3 regions of the Moorella sp. E308F genome follow, and region 1 is predicted to be linked to each of the others. Evidence: riboswitches for the same ligand, from Rfam matches in the RefSeq annotation. Region 1 holds a riboswitch; each other region holds the start of a gene.

Evidence for each region. A riboswitch is a leader RNA that binds a small molecule or an ion and turns the genes downstream of it on or off. The one in region 1 is predicted to bind cobalamin.
Region 2: it holds a riboswitch for cobalamin, as region 1 does, so the genes downstream of both, cobK (precorrin-6A reductase) here and cobU (bifunctional adenosylcobinamide kinase/adenosylcobinamide-phosphate guanylyltransferase) in region 1, are expected to answer to the same signal.
Region 3: it holds a riboswitch for cobalamin, as region 1 does, so the genes downstream of both, E308F_RS10740 (S-layer homology domain-containing protein) here and cobU (bifunctional adenosylcobinamide kinase/adenosylcobinamide-phosphate guanylyltransferase) in region 1, are expected to answer to the same signal.

What each region holds. Positions count from the first base shown of each region.
Region 1 covers NZ_BJKN01000002.1:274,822-281,245, reverse strand. The annotation lists gene cobI (precorrin-2 C(20)-methyltransferase) at 1-647, opposite strand, end outside; gene cbiT (precorrin-6Y C5,15-methyltransferase (decarboxylating) subunit CbiT) at 660-1,268, opposite strand; gene cbiE (precorrin-6y C5,15-methyltransferase (decarboxylating) subunit CbiE) at 1,243-1,905, opposite strand; gene cbiD (cobalt-precorrin-5B (C(1))-methyltransferase CbiD) at 1,895-2,992, opposite strand; gene cobU (bifunctional adenosylcobinamide kinase/adenosylcobinamide-phosphate guanylyltransferase) at 3,011-3,625, opposite strand; cobalamin riboswitch at 3,705-3,878, opposite strand; gene E308F_RS07755 (translation initiation factor 2) at 3,908-4,174, opposite strand; gene E308F_RS07750 (PHP domain-containing protein) at 4,222-5,067, opposite strand; gene E308F_RS07745 (TIGR00282 family metallophosphoesterase) at 5,091-5,876, opposite strand; gene E308F_RS07740 (hypothetical protein) at 5,925-6,424, opposite strand, start outside.
Region 2 covers NZ_BJKN01000002.1:602,822-609,245, reverse strand. The annotation lists gene E308F_RS09500 (xanthine dehydrogenase family protein molybdopterin-binding subunit) at 1-1,105, shown strand, start outside; gene E308F_RS09495 (xanthine dehydrogenase family protein molybdopterin-binding subunit) at 1,098-2,102, shown strand; gene E308F_RS09490 (5'-deoxyadenosine deaminase) at 2,099-3,424, shown strand; cobalamin riboswitch at 3,482-3,682, shown strand; gene cobK (precorrin-6A reductase) at 4,034-4,825, shown strand; gene E308F_RS09480 (energy-coupling factor ABC transporter permease) at 4,854-5,609, shown strand; gene E308F_RS09475 (energy-coupling factor ABC transporter substrate-binding protein) at 5,675-5,962, shown strand; gene cbiQ (cobalt ECF transporter T component CbiQ) at 5,963-6,424, shown strand, end outside.
Region 3 covers NZ_BJKN01000002.1:845,399-851,822, forward strand. The annotation lists gene E308F_RS10740 (S-layer homology domain-containing protein) at 1-2,283, opposite strand, end outside; cobalamin riboswitch at 2,663-2,829, opposite strand; gene E308F_RS10745 (ATP-binding protein) at 2,949-3,845, opposite strand; gene E308F_RS10750 (ATP-binding protein) at 3,823-4,701, opposite strand; gene E308F_RS10755 (4Fe-4S binding protein) at 4,705-4,875, opposite strand; gene E308F_RS10760 (NifB/NifX family molybdenum-iron cluster-binding protein) at 4,896-5,249, opposite strand; gene E308F_RS10765 (NifB/NifX family molybdenum-iron cluster-binding protein) at 5,243-5,626, opposite strand; gene E308F_RS10770 (DUF5320 domain-containing protein) at 5,760-6,266, opposite strand.

The DNA of each region.
Region 1 (6,424 bases):
ACCAGGTCCCGGCTGAAGCTCTCCCCGGCCTGGCCGCAGCGGCTGGCCAGGAACGACTGCCCGGCCACGCCCGCCTCTTCCAGCACGGTAACGATGGCGTCATAATGGCGGGCGACTTTCATTAAGACGAGATTGGGAAAAAGGGAGAGGTATTCCTTTAAGTTAGCCGGGTCCTTGAGGGCCGGGATGATGGCCAGAGGTTCGTCCCCTACCGCCAGGGGAACATTCAAACTGGCAGCAGCCGCAGCAAAGGAAGTGATCCCGGGAACGGTAACAATCTTTAAATCCGGGTTGAGTTTTTGCAAGCGTTGCATTAAGTAGCTATAGGTGCTGTAAAGGGAAGCATCCCCCAGAGTCAGGAAGGCGATATCCTGGCCTGCTGAAAGGTTTTTCAAAAGTTCTGCCGCCGCTGCATCCCAGGAACGTTCCAGGTAAGCCAGGTCATGGGTCATAGGCATGAAAAGATTTAGTATCTTCTGCTCAGGCCGGAGAAAAGGCCGGACCACCTGCAGGGCCAGGCTTTCCTCGCCACGCTGGGAAACCGGTACCGCCAGGACCGGTACCTGTTCTAAAATGGCTTTAGCCTTCAGGGTTAACAGGTCCGGGTCTCCCGGTCCAACCCCCAGGCCATAGAGGGTTCCACTCACCACTCCTGCCTCCTATTCGTCACGGCGCAATTGCTTCACCAGCTGCACTATATATACGGGATTCAGGGCCCGCCAGATGTGGTAGCGGCCGGCCGGTTCCAGGCGGGCCAAGTTGGCAGCCAGGGCCTCTACCTGGTAGCCCCGCTGATAGCCGAAGGCCAGGGCCGTACTCAAGGTCTCGACGGTGATGGCATTGAGGACGATAATTCCTCCCGGCCGCAAAGCTTCATGGCAGACCCGTAAAATCTCTTCCAGGTGCCCGCCGCTGCCTCCGATGAAAACCCGGTCCGGCGGCGGCAGACCCTCCAGGGCCGCCGGGGCCCTGCCGGCCACCACCTGGACATTATCCAGGCCAAAACGTTTTACATTCTCCCGGATCAAGGTGCAGGCCTCCGGGTTTACCTCTACGGCCAGGACCTGTCCCGGAGCCACCAGCCTGGCCGCTTCAACGGCCAGGCTCCCGGTTCCGGAGCCAATATCGTAAACGGTCATACCCGGTCCCAAACGGGCTTTGGCCAGGGTTAGGACCCGGACTTCCTCTTTCGTCAGGGGGACCTGGCTGCGGTTAAAGTAATGGTCAGGTATCCCGGGCGTACTATAGGGCCAGTGAATCCGGTTCATAACCGGCTATCACCACCCCGGGCCTGGTCAAATGCTGCCGGGCCAGTTCGGCTGCCGTCAGCCAGGCCGTCTGCTCCTGGTTGCTGCCCAGGTCGATCCCCACCCACAGCTTGATACCGGCCAGGCCGTGGTCGGACAGGTATTTACCTATAACTGCCGGGGTGTTGGCCCCGCCGGTGAGTATAGCCAGCCTCGCTTGCCCGGCCGCCAGCCGGGGCAGGTACGGTTCCAGAACCTCCAGGGAGCGTCCGTGGCAGCTTAAGAAAACGGCATCTTCCCAGCCCTGCCCCAGGCGGGCAAAAGCCAGCTGAACGGAACTGATGCCGGGGATAACGTTGATTTTTTCGCCGGGAAACTGGCGCTTGAGCCACGCGAGGAGGCTGTAAAAGCCGGGATCCCCGGATACCAGGATAGCCGTAGGGCGGCCGCGTATCTGCAACAGGCAGGAGCGTAACCCCTCCAGGTCGCCCGTGATAACCCTTTTCTCGCGTTCTAAATCTTGAAAAAGGTTCAAAGCCCGGGGGCCGCCGATAAGGACTTCGGCCGCCGCCGCTGCCCGCCGGGCCGCCGGCGTTATGTATTCCGGGCTGCCTGGTCCAACCCCGATGACGGTCAGCCACCGGCCATCAGCTCCCATGGCCCCACGCCTCCAGTATCTGCCGGGCCACCGCATCCCGGCCCATAATTTCTCCCTGCAGGTTGAGCAAAACCGTACCTACGGTGAGCTCACCACGGACAAAGTCCTCGGCCCGCCGGCTGGCCCGGGCCGCCAGGGTGTCCCAGAACTCTCGCCCCAGACCGTGGCTATGGATAATTTCCTGGGCAGCTTCCACTGTAGTTACCTCTAAAAGCTGCCGCACGGCTTCCGGGGATGCCCCCCGCGCCGCGGCCCAGGCGGCCAGGATTTCCTGGCGGGCGTCGGCCAGGCGGCTGTGGGTATAAAAGATGCCTCCCACCACCTTGATGAGCTTGCCGCCGTGCCCCCACAGGAGCACCCGCTTCACCCCCCGCCCGGCGCAGGCCTCCAACATGTAGCCGATAAAGTTGCTGGTCAGAACAATGGCCGCAGCCGGCAGGTGATAGCGTTCTTCGGCCTGGCGCTGCCCCAGGCGGCCGGGGGTCAGGATGAGGGTCTCCCAGCCGGCAGCCAGGGCGACGTCTATTTGCGGTATCAGGGAAGTACGGTAGGCCTCTTCGGACATGGGTTCGACAAAACCGGTAGTGCCCAGGATCGAAAGGCCGCCCTCAATCCCCAGGCGGGGGTTGAGGGTCCGCCGGGCCAGCTCTTCCCCCCCGGGGATGCTGATTTCCAGCTCCAGGCCCTGGCCGGGCGGGGTTACATCGGCAACTGCCGCGGCGATCATTTGCCGGGGAACGGGATTAATGGCCGGTTCCCCCGGCGGTATAGCCAGGCCGGGACGGGTTACTGTCCCGACGCCGGGTCCGCCGCGCAAAGTCAACCCCCGGCCGGATTGCCGGGCGCGGACGTGGATGGCAGCCCCGTGGGTAACGTCAGGGTCATCGCCGGCGTCTTTGACCACCACGGCCTCGGCCCAGCCCGGACCCTGGTGCACGGTAACCGGCAGGGTTACCTTTTCCCCCCGCGGCAGGGTAAGGGTAACCTCCCGCACCAGTTGTTTCTGCCATAAAGCTATGGCCGCCGCCCTCGCCGCAGCAGCCGCACAGGTACCTGTGGTATAACCCCGCCGTAACTCCCTCTGCAACGATTTCTCCTCCAGTTTTTATTGTATTTTCGGAGAAGTTCCTCCCAACAACCTTTCTTCATTAGCCTTATTATCCTTTAAAACCAGGGGCAGGCCGGCCACCACCAGGTAGACCTGGTCGGCCCGGCGAGCAATCTCCTGGTTGGCCAGGCCCAGCAGGTCCCGGAAAACCCGGCCCAGGGGATAGGGAGGAATGAGCCCCATTCCCGCTTCTTCAGTAACAATAATTACCCGCGCCGGTACCTGCCGGGCTACGGCCGCCAGTTCCCTCACTTTGACCATGATGGCTTCTACAGCCGCCGTACTTTTTTCCCAGCTGTCTCCTGCTCCAGCCGCCTCCTGGCTCAAAAGGTTGCTGAGCCACATGCCCAGGCTGTCCAGGAGGATGGTACCGGCACGCCGCCCTTCCCGGGCCACGGCTTCCGTGACGGCCAGGGGAGCTTCCACCGTCAGCCATGCAGCCGGTCGTCGGCGCCGGTGCATGTCCACCCGGGCCGCCATTTCGGCATCGTCCACGGTCGCCGTGGCCAGGTAGACTACTTTTTCGCCTCCGGCAGCAGCCAGTTCTTCAGCCAGGCGGCTTTTGCCACTCCTGGCCCCCCCGGTTACCATGATTAACGACCCGTACCCCATAGAATGGCCTCCTAAAATAAAAACTCCAGCCCCCACGAAGCAGCTGGAGTCACATCACCTAACTTTAGGCCCCTTAACGCGAGGGTGAAATGAACAGGCAGGTTTCCTGGCTCCGGCTCCTTGCCTGGCTTCGCCTTCCCGGTATAATACCAGTGGCCTTGAAGCAGGCTCCCCGGTTACAGTGGCGCGACCGCTCAGGATTTACACCTGATTCCCTTTTAACCTTTCAGGCACCTGTTCCCTATTAAGTTAATTATAGTATAAATCGCTCCCTCCTATCAGTCAAGCCCTGGGTAACGATATGCCCTGCAACTTATTTGTGATCATAGCCAGCTCTTTATTCTTTTCCCAGATAGCCCGGGCATAGCGCCGGTTGCGGAGCTGGAGCTTTTCCTTTTCCTGGCGCAGGCGATTTACCATCTCCCACTTTTCGGCTTCACTTTTTTCTATCAGGCGTAGCAAGACACGCCGGCTGACCCGTAATTGTTCTACCTTACTTTCCAGCTCCTGGATACGCCGGTAAAGGCCAGCTGCCTCATTGCCAGCCAACGGCCCCACCCCCTCATTATTAGTTTGCTAAAGTATATGCCTGGAAATCAAACCTTAGTCGCTTGAGCTTTAATCTTTTCCGCTCGCCTCTGTAATTGCTCCAGTTCCGCTGTGCCCACCCGGCAGGTCCCCAGGTCGGCATGGCTGTTGTCAACCATGCCGTGGAAATCTGACCCGCCGGTTACCACCAGGTCATACCGGGAGGCAAATTCCAGGTAACGCCTGGTGGCAGCGGCATCGTGGAGAGGATAATAGGCTTCGATACCCTGTAAGCCGCCATCAACAAGGGCCGGAAGAAGGGCATCAGCCGGGCTTAAGCCCGGGTGGGCCAGGACCGGCACTCCGCCAGCCTTTAATATTACCTCCACCGCCCGGCCAGGTTCAACTTTTTCCCGCGGGACATAAGCAGGCCGGCCCCGTGCCAGCAGGGTTTTGAAGGCCGCCTCCACAGAGGGGGCATATCCCTTACGGACCAGAACGGCTGCGATATGGGGACGGCCCACGGCCTCGCCCCTGAGTTCCTGCTCGACCTCGCCCATGCTGATATCATAACCCAGCTCTTGTAATCTGGCGACCATCCGGGCCGTGCGCCGGTAACGCGCCTGGCGCATAGTTTCCAGGAAGGCCAGCAAATTTTCCTTTTGCCAATCAAGGTAATAACCCAGAATATGAATTTCTTTATCTTCCCACTCGGTGCTCAGCTCGACCCCAGGAATGACCGTCACGCCGTAACTGCTGCCGGCAGCCAGGGCTTCTGCCAGGCCGGCTACCGTATCATGATCGGTGACACCAAGGGTCGTTAAACCTTTGGCCTTTGCCAGCCTGATTAGTTCTGGGGGTGAAAGCAGACCGTCGGAACTCGTAGTATGGGTATGTAAATCAGCTAGCTGCATAGATATCTTGTCCAATGGTTAATTTACGCCGTGCCGTAGTGCTGCAACCTCTGGATAGCCATTGCCCGGCCGGTAGCGGGATCAATATCTACCAGCACGGCTTCCAGCTGAATAACGCCACCGGCGACTTCAAACCGCACCGGCAGCTGGGTAAGAAATTTTTTAACGACAAGTTCTGTTTTTACCCCCAGGACCGAATCCCTGGGGCCGGTCATGCCTACATCGGTGATATAGGCCGTCCCCTGGGGCAGGACGCGGGCATCGGCCGTCTGGATATGGGTATGGGTCCCGATGACCGCACTTACCAGTCCGTCAAGGTACCAGCCCAGGGCAACCTTTTCTGAAGTTGCTTCAGCATGGAAGTCTACTAAAATGATCTTAGTTATCTCCCCGATCTCTTCTGCCAGGCGGCGTCCTAGGCGAAAAGGACACTCCAGGGATGATAGAAACACCCGCCCCGATAAATTAATAATTCCTACCTGCAGGTCTTCCTTGACCTTTACCAGGGTATAGCCCCTGCCAGGAGTACCAGGAGGATAATTGGCCGGCCGGACAATGCGCTCATCCTCCTCCAGGAGGGCCAGCGCTTCTCGCTTATCCCAGACATGGTTGCCCATGGTTAAAATATCAATGCCGGCGGCAAAAAGTTCACCGGCAATAGCCGGCGTAATACCATTACCACCGGCAGCATTTTCGCCGTTTGCTACTACGAGGGCCGGCCGGTATTCCTGGAGCAGAGGTGGCAGGAGTTCCCGGATCGCTTTACGGCCCGGCCGTCCCACTACATCGCCAATCATTAGAACCCGCAAAAACAAGGCTCCCCTCGAATTACCTTAAAATTATTATTCGCGCCGGTTCTATTTATTAAACACCATGACCCGACCTTCTTCCCGGAAGGCAATTAGCTGGCGCTCCGGGACGGTACCCCTAACACTTTCCAGCATACGGTCAATTAACTCTTCCTGGAGCAAAAGCTCTTCTTCCATGATATTATCATTGTTCTCCGCAACCAGGCTGGACCCAAATTCCTCCCGCACCAGGGCAATAATGAGGTCAATTTCATCCCGGGAAAGGGTGGTTACATCCCGTTGTACCTCCAGGGCTGTCAGCTGGTCATAAGGTGTATATTTCAGGTTAATGACCCTTGCTTCCCGGTCTTCCAGGTAGTTATATACTTCCAGGGATTTACGGAATTTCTTTTCAAACTGCTGGATAGCCTCCCCGGCCAGGGGTTGGGACAGCATAAAAGTAAAGCGTAAAACCTGGTCTTGGGGTTCATAGTTAATGGTACCTACTTCCGGGTAACGTACCAGGATAGAAATAAGGAGACCGATAGTATCAGATACTTCGCCGCCGT
Region 2 (6,424 bases), 330 kb from region 1:
GGTCCTCTGCGTCCTGACCGCCCGGGACATCCCCGGCCATAACGGCCATGGCGTCGTCTACCAGGACATGCCCGTCCTGGCCCGGGACGAGGTGCGTTCGGTGAATGACGTCGTCGCCCTGGTAGGTGCTACCACCCCGGACGCCGCCAGGACTGGGGCGGCTAAAGTAAAGATAACCTACGAAGAACTGCCGGCCCTTTTAGATCCTGTGGCGGCCATGCAACCGGGGGCGCCTCGGGTCCATCCCGACCGGGACAATATTATATACCACCTGCCCATCCGTAAAGGAAACATCGAAGCGGGGTTTGCCGCGGCCGACGTGATTGTGGAAAATACCTATCGTACCCAGCTTCTGGACCACGCCTTCCTCCAGCCAGAGGCTGCCGTGGCCCTGGTGGATGAACGCGGCCACCTGGTAATTTACGTAGCCACCCAGTATGTCCACTGGGACCGGGTGGAAGTAGCCAGGGTGCTGGGCTGGAACCAGGACCGCATACGCATCGTGGCCCCGGCCGTAGGCGGTGCCTTCGGCGGCCGGGAAGATATGACCCTGCAGACCCTGGTGGCGCTGCTGGCCGTGCATACCCGGCGGCCGGCGAAAATGGTCCTTACCCGGGAAGAATCCTTCCTGGCCCATAGCAAGCGCCACCCCATGATCATGCGCTATAAGACCGGTGCCACCAGGGATGGAAAGTTAACGGCCCTGGAAGCGGAAATCATCGGCGACAGCGGCGCCTATTCTTCCTGGGCCCCTAACGTTCTGCGAAAAGCTGCCATCCATGCCACCGGTCCTTATGTCATCCCCAACGTTAAGATTGATGCCTACGCGGTCTATACCAATAATCCTTTTACCGGCGCCATGCGCGGGTTCGGCGCCACCCAGCCGCCCCTGGCTTATGAAAGCCAGATGGACGAGCTGGCCAGCCGCCTGGGGATCCATCCTTTTACCATCCGCTGGCTCAATGCCTTCCGGCAGGGGGATGTAACCGCCACGGGCCAGGTCCTGGAAAGCAGCGTCGGCCTGACGGAGACTATGCTGCAAGCGGCCCGGGCCGCCGGCTGGTCGCTGGCAGAGTTAATACCGGGAGGGATGCAGGATGAGTAAAAAACGCGGTATTGGTATGGCCTGCTTTTTCTACGGTACCGGCTACGGTAATGGTTTTCCCGATGTCGCAACGGCCACGGTAGAAATCCACGATGACGGTACGGCCACCGTGCGCAGCGGCGCTGTGGACTGCGGCCAGGGTTCTACTACCATCCTGGCGCAAATTGCCGCCGAGGAGCTGGGGGTACCCTATGAATGGATAACGGTAATCACCGCCGACACCGATACCACCCCCGATGCCGGCACGACGGCGGCCACCCGCCAGACCTATGCCTCCGGCAATGCCGTGCAAATGGCCTGCCGCCAGGCCCGGGAAGTCCTTTTTGAATACACCCGGACCCTCTTAGGGGTTAATACCATTGCTGGCCTGGCAGCCAGGGAGGGAATAATTTACGTCAAGGGTTACTCCAAGAAACAAATATCCTACCCCGAGGCAGCCGCCCGGGCCCGCCTGGCTGGCTACCGCCTGGTGGGGCAGGGAACCTTCGTCACCCATACCACGGCCGTTGACCGGGAGACCGGCCAGGGGGCACCATACTGGCCTTACGCCTTCGGTACCCAGATTGCAGAGGTGGAAGTGGATACGGAAACAGGGGAAGTGCGGGTTTTAAAGCTCATAGCCGCCCATGACGTGGGCCGGGCCGTAAACCGCCTCGGGGTAGAGGGCCAGATTGAAGGCGGTGTCGCCCAGGGCCTGGGTATGGCCCTACTGGAAAAGGTTCACCTGCAGCAGGGCCGGATCGTTAATAATTCCTTTTCTACCTATCTCATTCCTACTGCCCTGGATATACCCGAGATTCAGCCCCTGATTGTGGAAACCCATGAGCCCACCGGCCCCTACGGCGCCAAAGGAGTTGGTGAACCCGCTACCATCCCCACCGTACCGGCCATTATCAATGCTATTTACAATGCCGTGGGAGTTCGCATTACTGAATTGCCGGTTACACCGGAGAAAATCCTGGCCGCCCTGCGGGAAAAAGAAGGAGAGAAGAAATGAGTATTTTAATCAAGAACGGTACCCTGGTTACCATGAACCCCCGGAGGGAAGTTTTCCAGGGGGATATCTATATTGAAGACGACCACATCGCCGCCATCGGCAATACACCGGCCACTGCCGACCGGATTATCGACGCCACGGGCCAGCTGGTCATCCCCGGCCTCATCCAGCCCCATATTCACCTCTGCCAGTCCCTCTTCCGCGGTCGCGCCGACGACCTGGAACTCCTGGACTGGCTGCGCCTGCGCATCTGGCCCCTGGAAGGTGCCCACGACCCCGAGTCCCTTTATTACTCCGCCCTGCTGGGCATCGGTGAACTTTTCTTAAGCGGCACCACCACCATCGTCGACATGGAGACCGTCCATCATACCGATGCGGCCATTGAAGCTATTGCCAAAAGCGGCATCCGGGCCATTACCGGCAAAGTAATGATGGACTTTGGCGAGGACGTTCCGGACAGCCTTAAAGAAACAACGGCGGCCTCCCTTAAAGAAAGCGTCGACCTGCTGGAGAAGTGGCACGGCCACGCCAATGGCCGCATCCAGTACGCCTTTACGCCCCGTTTTGTCGTCTCTTGCACCGAAGAATTATTATTAGAAGTCCGGGACCTCGCCCGCCATTACGGCGTTAAAATCCACACCCATGCTTCAGAAAACCGGGGTGAATGCGCCCTGGTGGAAAAACTCCACAACCGGCGCAACGTCATTTACCTTGACGATCTCGGCCTCACCGGTCCCGACCTCATCCTGGTCCACTGTATCTGGCTCAGTGAAGAGGAGAAGGATATCCTGGCCCGCACCGGTACGAAAGTGGTCCACTGTCCTTCGTCTAACTTAAAGATGGCTTCCGGTATCTGCCCGGTACCGGATCTCCTGAGCCGGGGTACTGTGATTTCCCTGGCCGCCGACGGCGCGCCGTGCAATAACAACCTGGACGCCTTTATGGAAATGCGGGTGGCAGCTTTGATCCAGAAACCCCTCCATGGGCCCACCGCTATGCCGGCGCCTCTGGTCTTTGAAATGGCCACCCTGGGCGGGGCCCGGGCCGTGGGCATGGAAAAGGAAATCGGCAGCCTGGAAGTAGGGAAGAAAGCCGACCTGGCCTTGGTTTCCCTGGCGGGCCTCCATACCCAGCCGGCGGGCTGCGTCGACGTCTACACCCAGCTGGTCTACCAGGCCAGAGGCTCGGATGTCACCCTGACCATGGTCGACGGCAAAATTGTCATGGAGGAAAGGCAATTGAAGACCATTGATGCCGGTGAAGTCCGGAAAAAGGCCGGTGAAGCCATCCTGCGTGTCGCCCGGCGAGCCGGGCTGGCATAACAACTCCTGGCAAAAAATCATCAGGAATAAGGACTTACCAAGCTACGTTAAAACCCCTGGACATCATATCCAGGTTATGCTAGAATAACATTAAAGTGAATATGTTCCAGGCAAATACGGGAAGTCAGTGCAAATCTGACACGGTCCCGCCACTGTGAGGGGGAGCGAGGCACCATCAAGCCACTGGGTAATACCTGGGAAGGCGGTGCCGGAGCAGTGATCCCGAGTCAGGATACCGGTTGCCTGGAAACCTTTACCCCTACGCCGGATAGGGGGTGGTTGGCCAAAACCATGGCAAGCATACCCTCTGCTTGTGTAGGAGCAGAGGGTTTTAAATTGCATACAGTATGGGTGCGCGGTCTCGAGAAGACCGGGCTTAAATTCAGCCGCCGGCAGGGGAGAGGTTGGGCAAATCACCGCCTGGAAGCGGGAACTTGCCGCAACCGATGATGCCCGGCCAACAGGCTAGCCTGTTCTGAGGCCACCAGGGTCTCAACCCGGGGAGGTGGTTTAGTTAGGCATGCCTGTTTTAGCGGCGCCACCGGTTTCCCCGGCAAAACAGCCGGGGATTTTTAGTTTCTACAGGGAGGACGGCGCGTTTTGATTTTAGTGGTAGGGAGTACCGGCGAGGGAAGGCAGTTAATCCGTAACCTGCGGCAGGAAGGCTACGAGGTTGCCACCTGGACTGACAGCACCTATGGCGAACAGCTGGCCCGGCAGGATGGGGCGACGTTAATTTTAACAGATCCCTTAACGGAAAGTAATCTAGCCGCCCTGAAGGTTGGCCGGGCGTTGGAAGCAGTAATAGACGCCACCCTTCCTTACCCCAACCAGCTATCCAGGACCCTGGAAGCCTGGTGCCGGCAACACTGCTTACCTTACCTGCGTTTTTTACGACCAGAAACAAAGTTGCCGGACGACCGCCTCATTTACCAGGTGGCAACCTGGGAAGAAGCCGCCCGTACTGCCGCCGGGTTGGGGGAGACTATCTTTTTAACTACCGGTACCAATAACCTGGAAGTGTTCGTCAAAAACCCCCTGCTTAAAGGTAAACGCATTGTGGTCAGGGTATTACCGGAGCACCGGGTAATTAAAAAATGCCAGGACCTGGGCTTGACACCCCGCGACATTATCGCCATGCAAGGGCCTTTTTCCAAAGAAATAAATAAAGCCATGTTTAAAGCCTATAGGGCCGGTGTTATCGTCACCCGGGACGCCGGTCCGGCCGGCGGTACCGGGTCCAAAATTGCCGCCGCCCTGGCGCTGAAGATCCCGGTAGTAGTAATCAAGCGGCCTTCCATCCAGTACCTTTATCCAGTTTACACAGTTGCCGAAGCCATCGCCCTGTTGAAAAAAATAGCAACGGCATTTCCAAGTTCAATTCCAGAGGGAGGTATATAGCGTGTTCCGCCGTATAACCATACTGGGTATGTATATCGTGCTGGCCATGGCCGTCCTGCCCCAGCCGGCCTATGCCATGCACATCGCCGAGGGCTTCCTGCCCTTCAACTGGGCCGCCTTCTGGTTTGTCGTCGTCCTACCCTTCTGGTTCTGGGGCCTGCGGTCCATCCAGCAGACCGTTAAAAGCAACCCCGGGCTGAAAATGCTCCTGGGCCTGGCAGGCGCCTATGCCTTTGTCCTGTCGGCCTTGAAAATCCCGTCAGTAACCGGTAGCTGTTCCCATCCCACCGGCGTGGGACTGGGCGCCATCCTCTTTGGCCCCTCTGCCATGAGCATCCTGGGAGGTATTGTCCTCCTCTTCCAGGCCCTCCTGCTGGCCCACGGCGGCTTGAGCACCCTGGGTGCCAACACCTTTTCCATGGCCGTCGTCGGACCCTTTGTGTCCTACGGCCTTTACCGCCTGGTACGGAGGCTCAATGGCTCAATGCCCGTAGCCGTCTTCCTGGCCGCCACCCTGGGGGACCTGATGACCTATATCACCACTTCCCTGCAGCTGGCCCTGGCCTTCCCGGCCCAGCCCGGCGGGGTGCTGGCGTCCATGCTGAAATTCATGGGCATTTTTGCCGTTACCCAGATACCCCTGGCCATTAGCGAAGGTATCTTAACTGTCATCGTCTTTAACTTGCTGGCCACTTATAATAAAAACGAATTGCTAGAGCTGTCTATTTTAGATGATAATAAGGCCTTGGTGGTGGGAGGCCGCAACCAGCAGCATATCCGGTAAAAAAGGGTTAAAACGGACTTATTAACTATTGTAACTGACATCCAGTTCATGGAGGTGTACAAGTAATGAGTACCGCCCAGAAAAATATCTTTTTACTCTTGATCGTTATTCTCCTGGCAGCGGCACCCTTTTTCCTTCACCGCAGCGCTGAATTTGCTGGTGCTGACGACCAGGCGGAAGATACTATTACCCAGATCCGGCCTGATTATGAACCCTGGTTTAAACCTGTGTGGGAACCCCCCAGCGGGGAAGTGGAATCCTTCCTCTTTGCCGCCCAGGCCGCCATCGGCAGCGGCATTGTTTGCTACTTTCTGGGTTACAGCAAAGGAAAGAAACAGCGGGAGCAACAGTAAATGTTCAGCATTGATCAGTATGCCTATAGTAACCGGTTGAAGAACGTCCATCCGGGCGAAAAAATAGCCTTTGCCCTGGTAACCCTCCTGATCGCCCTGGTGGCGCCCCGGCCTTCAATTCCTGCCATTATTATTGCCCTGATGGCCGGAGCTACCATTGGATTCGCCGGCATCCCGGCCCGTTTTTACCTGCAGCTTATGCTAGTGCCCTTTTCTTTTTTACTAGCAGGGGTGATCATGATCGCCCTCACCATTACCGGCCAGCCTCAGACCGGTCTTAAGGGCGTGACCATCCTGGGGTGGACCTTTGGTGTTACCCCAGCCGGCATGCACCTGGCCGGCAAAATTTTTCTCAAGTCCCTGGGGGCCGCTGCCTGCCTTTATTTTCTGTCCCTAACAACACCCATGGTCGATATCCTTACCGTTCTCAGACAATTGCGCTTCCCGGCCCTTCTGGTGGAT
Region 3 (6,424 bases), 570 kb from region 1:
CCACCTGCCGTTTTTGCTCACCATGACCGAGCCGGGCCCATAAAGGAGCTCGCCGTTCATGCCTACTACGGCAATGTCGACGATGCAGTAATCACGATCCGGAGTGGATGAGGTGGGTAAGGTAATATTGAGAATGGCCGTCGCCGTCAGGCCGTTATAAATAGCCTTTACCACCGTCTGGCCGGTATTGAGGGCAGTGACCAGGCCGTAGTCGCTGTCAGAAACACTAGCGATGCTGGTATCGCCCACCGACCAGACGGCCTCGTTGGTCACGTCGCTCCTCGTGCCGTCAAAATAAGCCAGTACGGCCTTAAACTGCTGCTTGCCGTTGAGATTGAGGCTGGCAGCAGCAGGTTGAACAAGAAGGCCCAGGGAAGTTCTGGGGTCGATTGTTCCAGCCAGGATAAGATAAGTATAAAGGGCCTCGCTGGCGTCCAAAACATTTCTATATGCACCAAAGCTACCATCATCGTTCAAGGCTTTGAGCATCATGTAGGATACCGGCGATAACCCCGTAGGGCTTCGCCAGCTCAAAAGATCATGTCCCAGCCTTTTCAGGGTAATAATCACTTCGGTGGTATCTACTACCGGATCTTCGGCCCAAGACTCGGTGCGATAATACACGCTGCCGTCAGGCTGCAGCCACTTCTTTAAATAGGCCAGGCCCTTATCGATGGCGCTCTGGATTTGCGGGTCATTTTGTTGATAACCTGGCAGATAAGTCAAGGCCCGGATCGCCTGGGCGGTAGACATAAAGTCGGGGTAAAAAGTGTTACCCACCGCCTCTCCCCAGGCGCCATAAGTGGCCTCGGCCACGCTTTGCTTGCCCAGGATGTAATCGTGGGCATAAACATCATTGATTAAGGTTATCTGGCCCGCTTCCCCCAGAGCAATATAGGCCCACATGTCGCTGTAAACGCTGTTGTCAAAACCGTTAGGAGAATGCCGTTCCTTTAAAAGATTTGCCAGCTTATTTACCCGTACTGTATCACCCCATCTATTTAAGGCCAACAAGCATTGGGCTATAGTTTTCGTTCTTGATCTTTTCACCCATGGAGAACTGCTGCCGGCATAATCATTATACGTTTTACCTAAAGATTTTAAGGCAATCAGGGTTTCGGCCGTAGAAAAGGTACTATCCCACTGGGCCGGGATAGCGCCAGTGTCTACGTCCTGGATATCTTTAAGGTAAGCCAGGCCCTCCTGGATGGTTTTATAAACGTCGCTACCTTCTACCTTCGCCCCGTCAAAGTAGCTGAGGGCCGTAAGCACCTGGGCCGTTAAATCCGGTTCCTCCGCGGTATAACCGCTCCATGCCGCTCCGGCTGGCTGCCCCCAGGCGTTTTTATGTTCATGTTTAAACCCATTAAGGTAGTTCAAGGCATACACCTGGTCAATGACACTAAGCCTGCCTGCTTTGCCAAGGGCGGTTAAAACTGTAACATCGTCATAAATGCTGTTGCCAAAATAAATCGTTCCATTAGTAGTCTTTTGTTTAGCAATAATGGCGTCGGCTAGCATATTAATGTAACTTGAAGTCGGATCTACGGCATAAAGGGCGGTTAATTCTTTCGCCAGATAGACGGCATCCAGTACGGAGGGATTGCTGGCAGCAGCCTCGGCAGAGGCAATAACGACATTTTTCAAAGATTTACCATTATAGACCCACCCGCCTCCAGAAAGGTCTTCACCGGCGTTGACCAGAGCTTCTACGCAGCGATAATCAAAGTTCCAACCGTTGACCTCATAAGTTAAACTGCCATTCTGGTAACGATTTTTAAAATAAGAAACTGCCTTGCTAATGCTGTCCTGGACCTGGTTATAAACAGGATCATTAACCGGCAAATCAGGTTTTACCAGCGCCAGGGCCTGCAGCGGTGCCTTGGTGCCATAATCATTGGCCAAAGGGCCAAAGCTACCGTCGGCATTCTGGGTCGCCATAATGTAAGTAATTAAACTATTATTATTGCCAAGTAAGTCGGCCAGTTTTTCGATGCTGCTTTTTAACGTTTCCTCATTCTTGGTCCATTTTACTTTATCTTCTAGATTTTCTCCCGCCAGGGTAAGTATGTAGGCCGTGTAGCCGTCAATCTTCTCCCCGGCCTGGTAGCGGTCGTTAATAAATTTTATGGCTTTGGCGGCCAGTTCTTGGGCAGTATAGGCAACGGCCTGATCCGCGGCCATAGCCTTGTCCGGGACAACAAAAGGTACAAGAAAGCTGAAAAGAAGGCAAACCGTTGTTGCCAGGGATATAAAACGCCTGTTGAACCTCTTATAGGACATTCCTGCCACCTTGCCTTTCATAAAATTTAGCCAGAGAATCAAAAGGGTCTTAACGGGTGTCACACCTTTACGACGTGCTCCAGACCCAGCACCTGTCTGCTTGCAAAAATGAAAAAGACGGCCTCATGCTAACACCTCCCTGCAATACTCCCCGGGTGGGTTAGAATAGGCCGTCCATCTACCGTTCCCGGCGCATCGTGAACATCCAGTTGTTGTCCCTTGTTGGAAGCTCCTTGCCGGGCCGGCTGGCAGCATTTAAGCCGGCCCCTCGGGGCCAGGCGCCTACCCTGATAAAATTAAAACCCCTGCTCCAAAGAAATCAGGGGTTATGCCGTTTCCCCATCCTGCGTAGGGAGCACCAGCTACTTCGGCAAGCACCAGGTCTCCTGGCTCGGGTTCACCGTTCCCCCACGCCTTCCCAGCCCGCACTCAGCCTAAAGAAGTTAACCCGTTACAAAAACGTACTGAGTAGCGGTCCAGTGGCCTGATGCGGGGTCACTCCCCCTTACAGTGGCGCGACCGCGCCGGATTTGCACCGGCTTCCCTTGATGCCTGCACCGTTATTCATTTTTCTTTATATAACCATTCTACAGATACTACCAGAATCCTCCCGGCAAGAACTTTTTTATTTGCCCCATATTTATTTGCCCCATAAAGTCCTCTTACTACTTTCCTATCCTTGCCAATTGTACCATCAAGCTATCCCACATGGCTTTGACGGCATTTGCTGCCGCCCCGTGGGAACAGGCCGTAAGCGGCACGGCATTTACCAAGGCCCTGGCCACGTCGGCATCGAAAGGTATTTTACCGGCTATGGTAAGGCCCTGCTCATAACAATAAGCTTCAATCTCCCGGCTTTTCTCAGGGGCCAGGTCATATTTGTTAATACAAACGGCCACCGGTACTTTAAAGTGGCCGGCCAGCTTCACCACCCGTTCCAGGTCGTGCCAGCCGGCTACCGTCGGTTCCGTCACCACCAGGGCCAGGGTTACCCCGCTCAGGGAGGATATGACCGGGCAGCCGATGCCGGGCGGGCCGTCGGTAATGATCAGCCGGGCCTTATTTTCCTCCGCCAGCCGCCGCGCTTCCTGGCGTACCTTCGTCACCAGCTTGCCGGAATTGTCCTCGGCCAGGCCTAGCTGGGCATGTACAAGAGGGCCGTGAGGTGTTTCTGAAATATACCAGTACCCGGCTAGGTTGGGTTTCATGGTAATGGCCCCTGCCGGGCACGTCAAGGTGCAGACCCCGCAGCCTTCACATGATAGAGAATCCACCTGAAAAACGGAGCCCCTTGACCCGTTATCTGCCTTCGTGATAGCGCCAAACCGGCAAACTTCGATACAGCGGCCGCACCCGGTGCAACGCCCGGCATCAGTAACCGCTTTGTTGGAGCCGTAAAATTCATTGACGCTCTCCACCTCCGGCCGCAGGAGCAGGTGCAGGTCGGCAGCGTCAACGTCACAGTCGGCCAGGACTTTATCCTCCGCCAGGGCTGCCAGGGCAGCAACGATAGAAGTTTTACCGGTACCGCCCTTACCGCTAATTACCAGCAGCTCTTGCATGTTGTGACACCAGCCTCTCTATCTCCTGCCAGAGGCCGACAAAAGGCGGTACCCAGTCGGGATAATCTTCCACCAGGCATCTCCCTCTGGCATAGGTGGCAGCATATCTTTTGTCAAAGGGGATTTTCAGAAGGACCGGAATCTTTTCCTGGCGGCAATAACGCTCCACCCGCAGGTCACCCAGGGTGGAACGATTGATAACCACCGCAAAAGGAATACCCAGTTCTCGCACCATGCCGACTGCGAGCTTGAGATCATTAAGGCCGAAAGGAGTGGGCTCCGTAACCAGCAGGCAAAAATCGCTGCCCTTCAAGGCAGCTACTACCGGGCAGGAAGTACCCGGCGGGGCGTCTATAAGGGTGAGCCCTTCTTTGTGGGCGAGCCTTTTGACCGCTCTGATCACCGGGGGTGCCAGGGGCACGCCCACATCAATCTTGCCGTGGACAAAATCAATCTTGCCGGCCTGGCCCCTGGCTACCGCCCCGATACGATAAGGTTTCTCTGTAATTGCACCCTGGGGACACACAATGGCGCAGCCGCCGCAGCCGTGGCACATTTCCGGAAAAGTAATAACCTTACCCCCGGCGACGGCCAGGGCGTGAAAAGCGCAAACTTCGCTGCACTTGCCGCAGCCGTTACATTTGGTATTGTCCACTTCCGGGACCGGCAGGGTCACTTCCTCTTCTTCCTGGAATACCGGATGCAGGAAGAGATGGGCATTGGGCTCTTCTACATCGCAGTCGAGTACCTGCACCGGTATTTTCCTGGCCAGGGCCAGGGCCAGGTTGGTAACAATGGTCGTTTTCCCCGTGCCCCCTTTGCCGCTGGCCACAGTGACAAGCATTCCCTTCACCACACTTTAATCAAGACTGAGAGCATTATTCGGGCACTCATCAACGCAGGCGCCGCACTCCAGGCACTCGTCGGCATTAATAGTCGCTACTTCTTCAACGGTAATGGCTTCTACCGGACAAACCTCGACGCAGCTGCCACAGCCGGTGCACTTATCTTCATCAACCCTGGCTGCCATGTTACTCTCCTCCGTTTATTTTAATGATTGCAGCCATCATGGTCATGGCTGCAGGTACTGCCGGTACTCTTGAGATTACCGCTCAGGTAAGCATTCACTGCCGCCTCTACGGGGCCGGAAGCACCGCTTATTACTTCAATGCCCCGCTCACCGAACAATTCCACGGCGCGGGCGCCGATGCCGCCGACAATAACGCAGTGAACACCTAAATTTGCCAGATAACCCGGTAAGAAGCCAGGCTGATGCCCGGGATTGGCAATAACTTCTTTACTTATTACTTTCCCGTCTTCAACGGTAAACAGGCTGTACTGGGAACAATGGCCAAAATGCTCGGCTACCATTTTTCCCTCGGTTGCTACGGCGATCTTCACCATCTGTTACCTCCCCGACCCATACCAAAATGAGACCCTACGTTAGCCTGGGAAAATAGCGTGGCCTCTCCGGCCTGCCACTGCTGCAACGCCGCCTGGACCGTCGGTGCTGTAGTTGAGTAAACCTTAACTCCGGCACCCTGCAAAACCCGCAGGGCATTGGGCCCAACATTTCCGGTAAGGACAACCTCCACACCCCGGTTGACCATGGCCTGGGCTGTAGCCACTCCCGCCCCGCCGCCGGCGGCCATGTTATCGTTGGCTACGGCCTCAAAGGTATTCCTTGCTGTATCGGCAATAACAAAATACTGGCAGCGACCGAAACGGGGGTCCACCGCTGCCGCCGCATCTTTACCCTGGGCCGTAATAGCCACTTTCATTAATTTCGCCCCCTTCTATAATGGTCATTTGTCCAATAGCATTATATAGTTATTTTGACCTTATGTCAATAAAATATTAAACAAAAAGAGCCGGGATGTAAATTTATGACCCGGCCCCGCATTTTGGGTTTACCTACAGGTCCTCATTTTCCGGATCGCGGGCCTTATCTTGCCGCTCTTCCTGCTGTAAAGCCTTCAGCTGTTCTTTGACCGCTTTGAGCTGGCCTTCAAGCACGGCCGCCTGCTGCTTTAAAAATTCCACATCAGGCGCCGCGCCCTGGGGCGGTAAGGCACCGGGAAAGGGTGCGCCCCACCAGCCACCGGGAAACCAGCCATAAGACGGCGGGGAAAAACCCCAGGCCCACCTGCGGCCCAGGCCCAGGCCTAAGCCCCGGCCGCGACCCAGCCCAAAACCCAGGCCCCGTCCAAAGCCGAAAGCAGGATTCATAAAGCCCGGTACGGGGAAACCGTTACAAAAGCCGGCTCCGCGGCCGGTGCGTGGCCCGAGACCCCACGGACCGGTCCTGTCACCACGTGGCATTTTTACACCCCCTTTCGGTCTTATGTTCATTATTAGTATAAGTCTATTATGGCCATTTGTCAATAATAATATGCCATAAATAAAAAACCCGGAGGCCATCTCCAGGGTGCGATGATTACAGTTAACCCAGCGGTATGATTACCGGGATGTTTCTCATTTTTGCCATCACCACCGGTACGCCGTAAACATGGGCGATGTTATGCGGCGTCATCTTTTCCATTCCACTACAGGCGAAAACCTTACAGTATTTCAGTAAA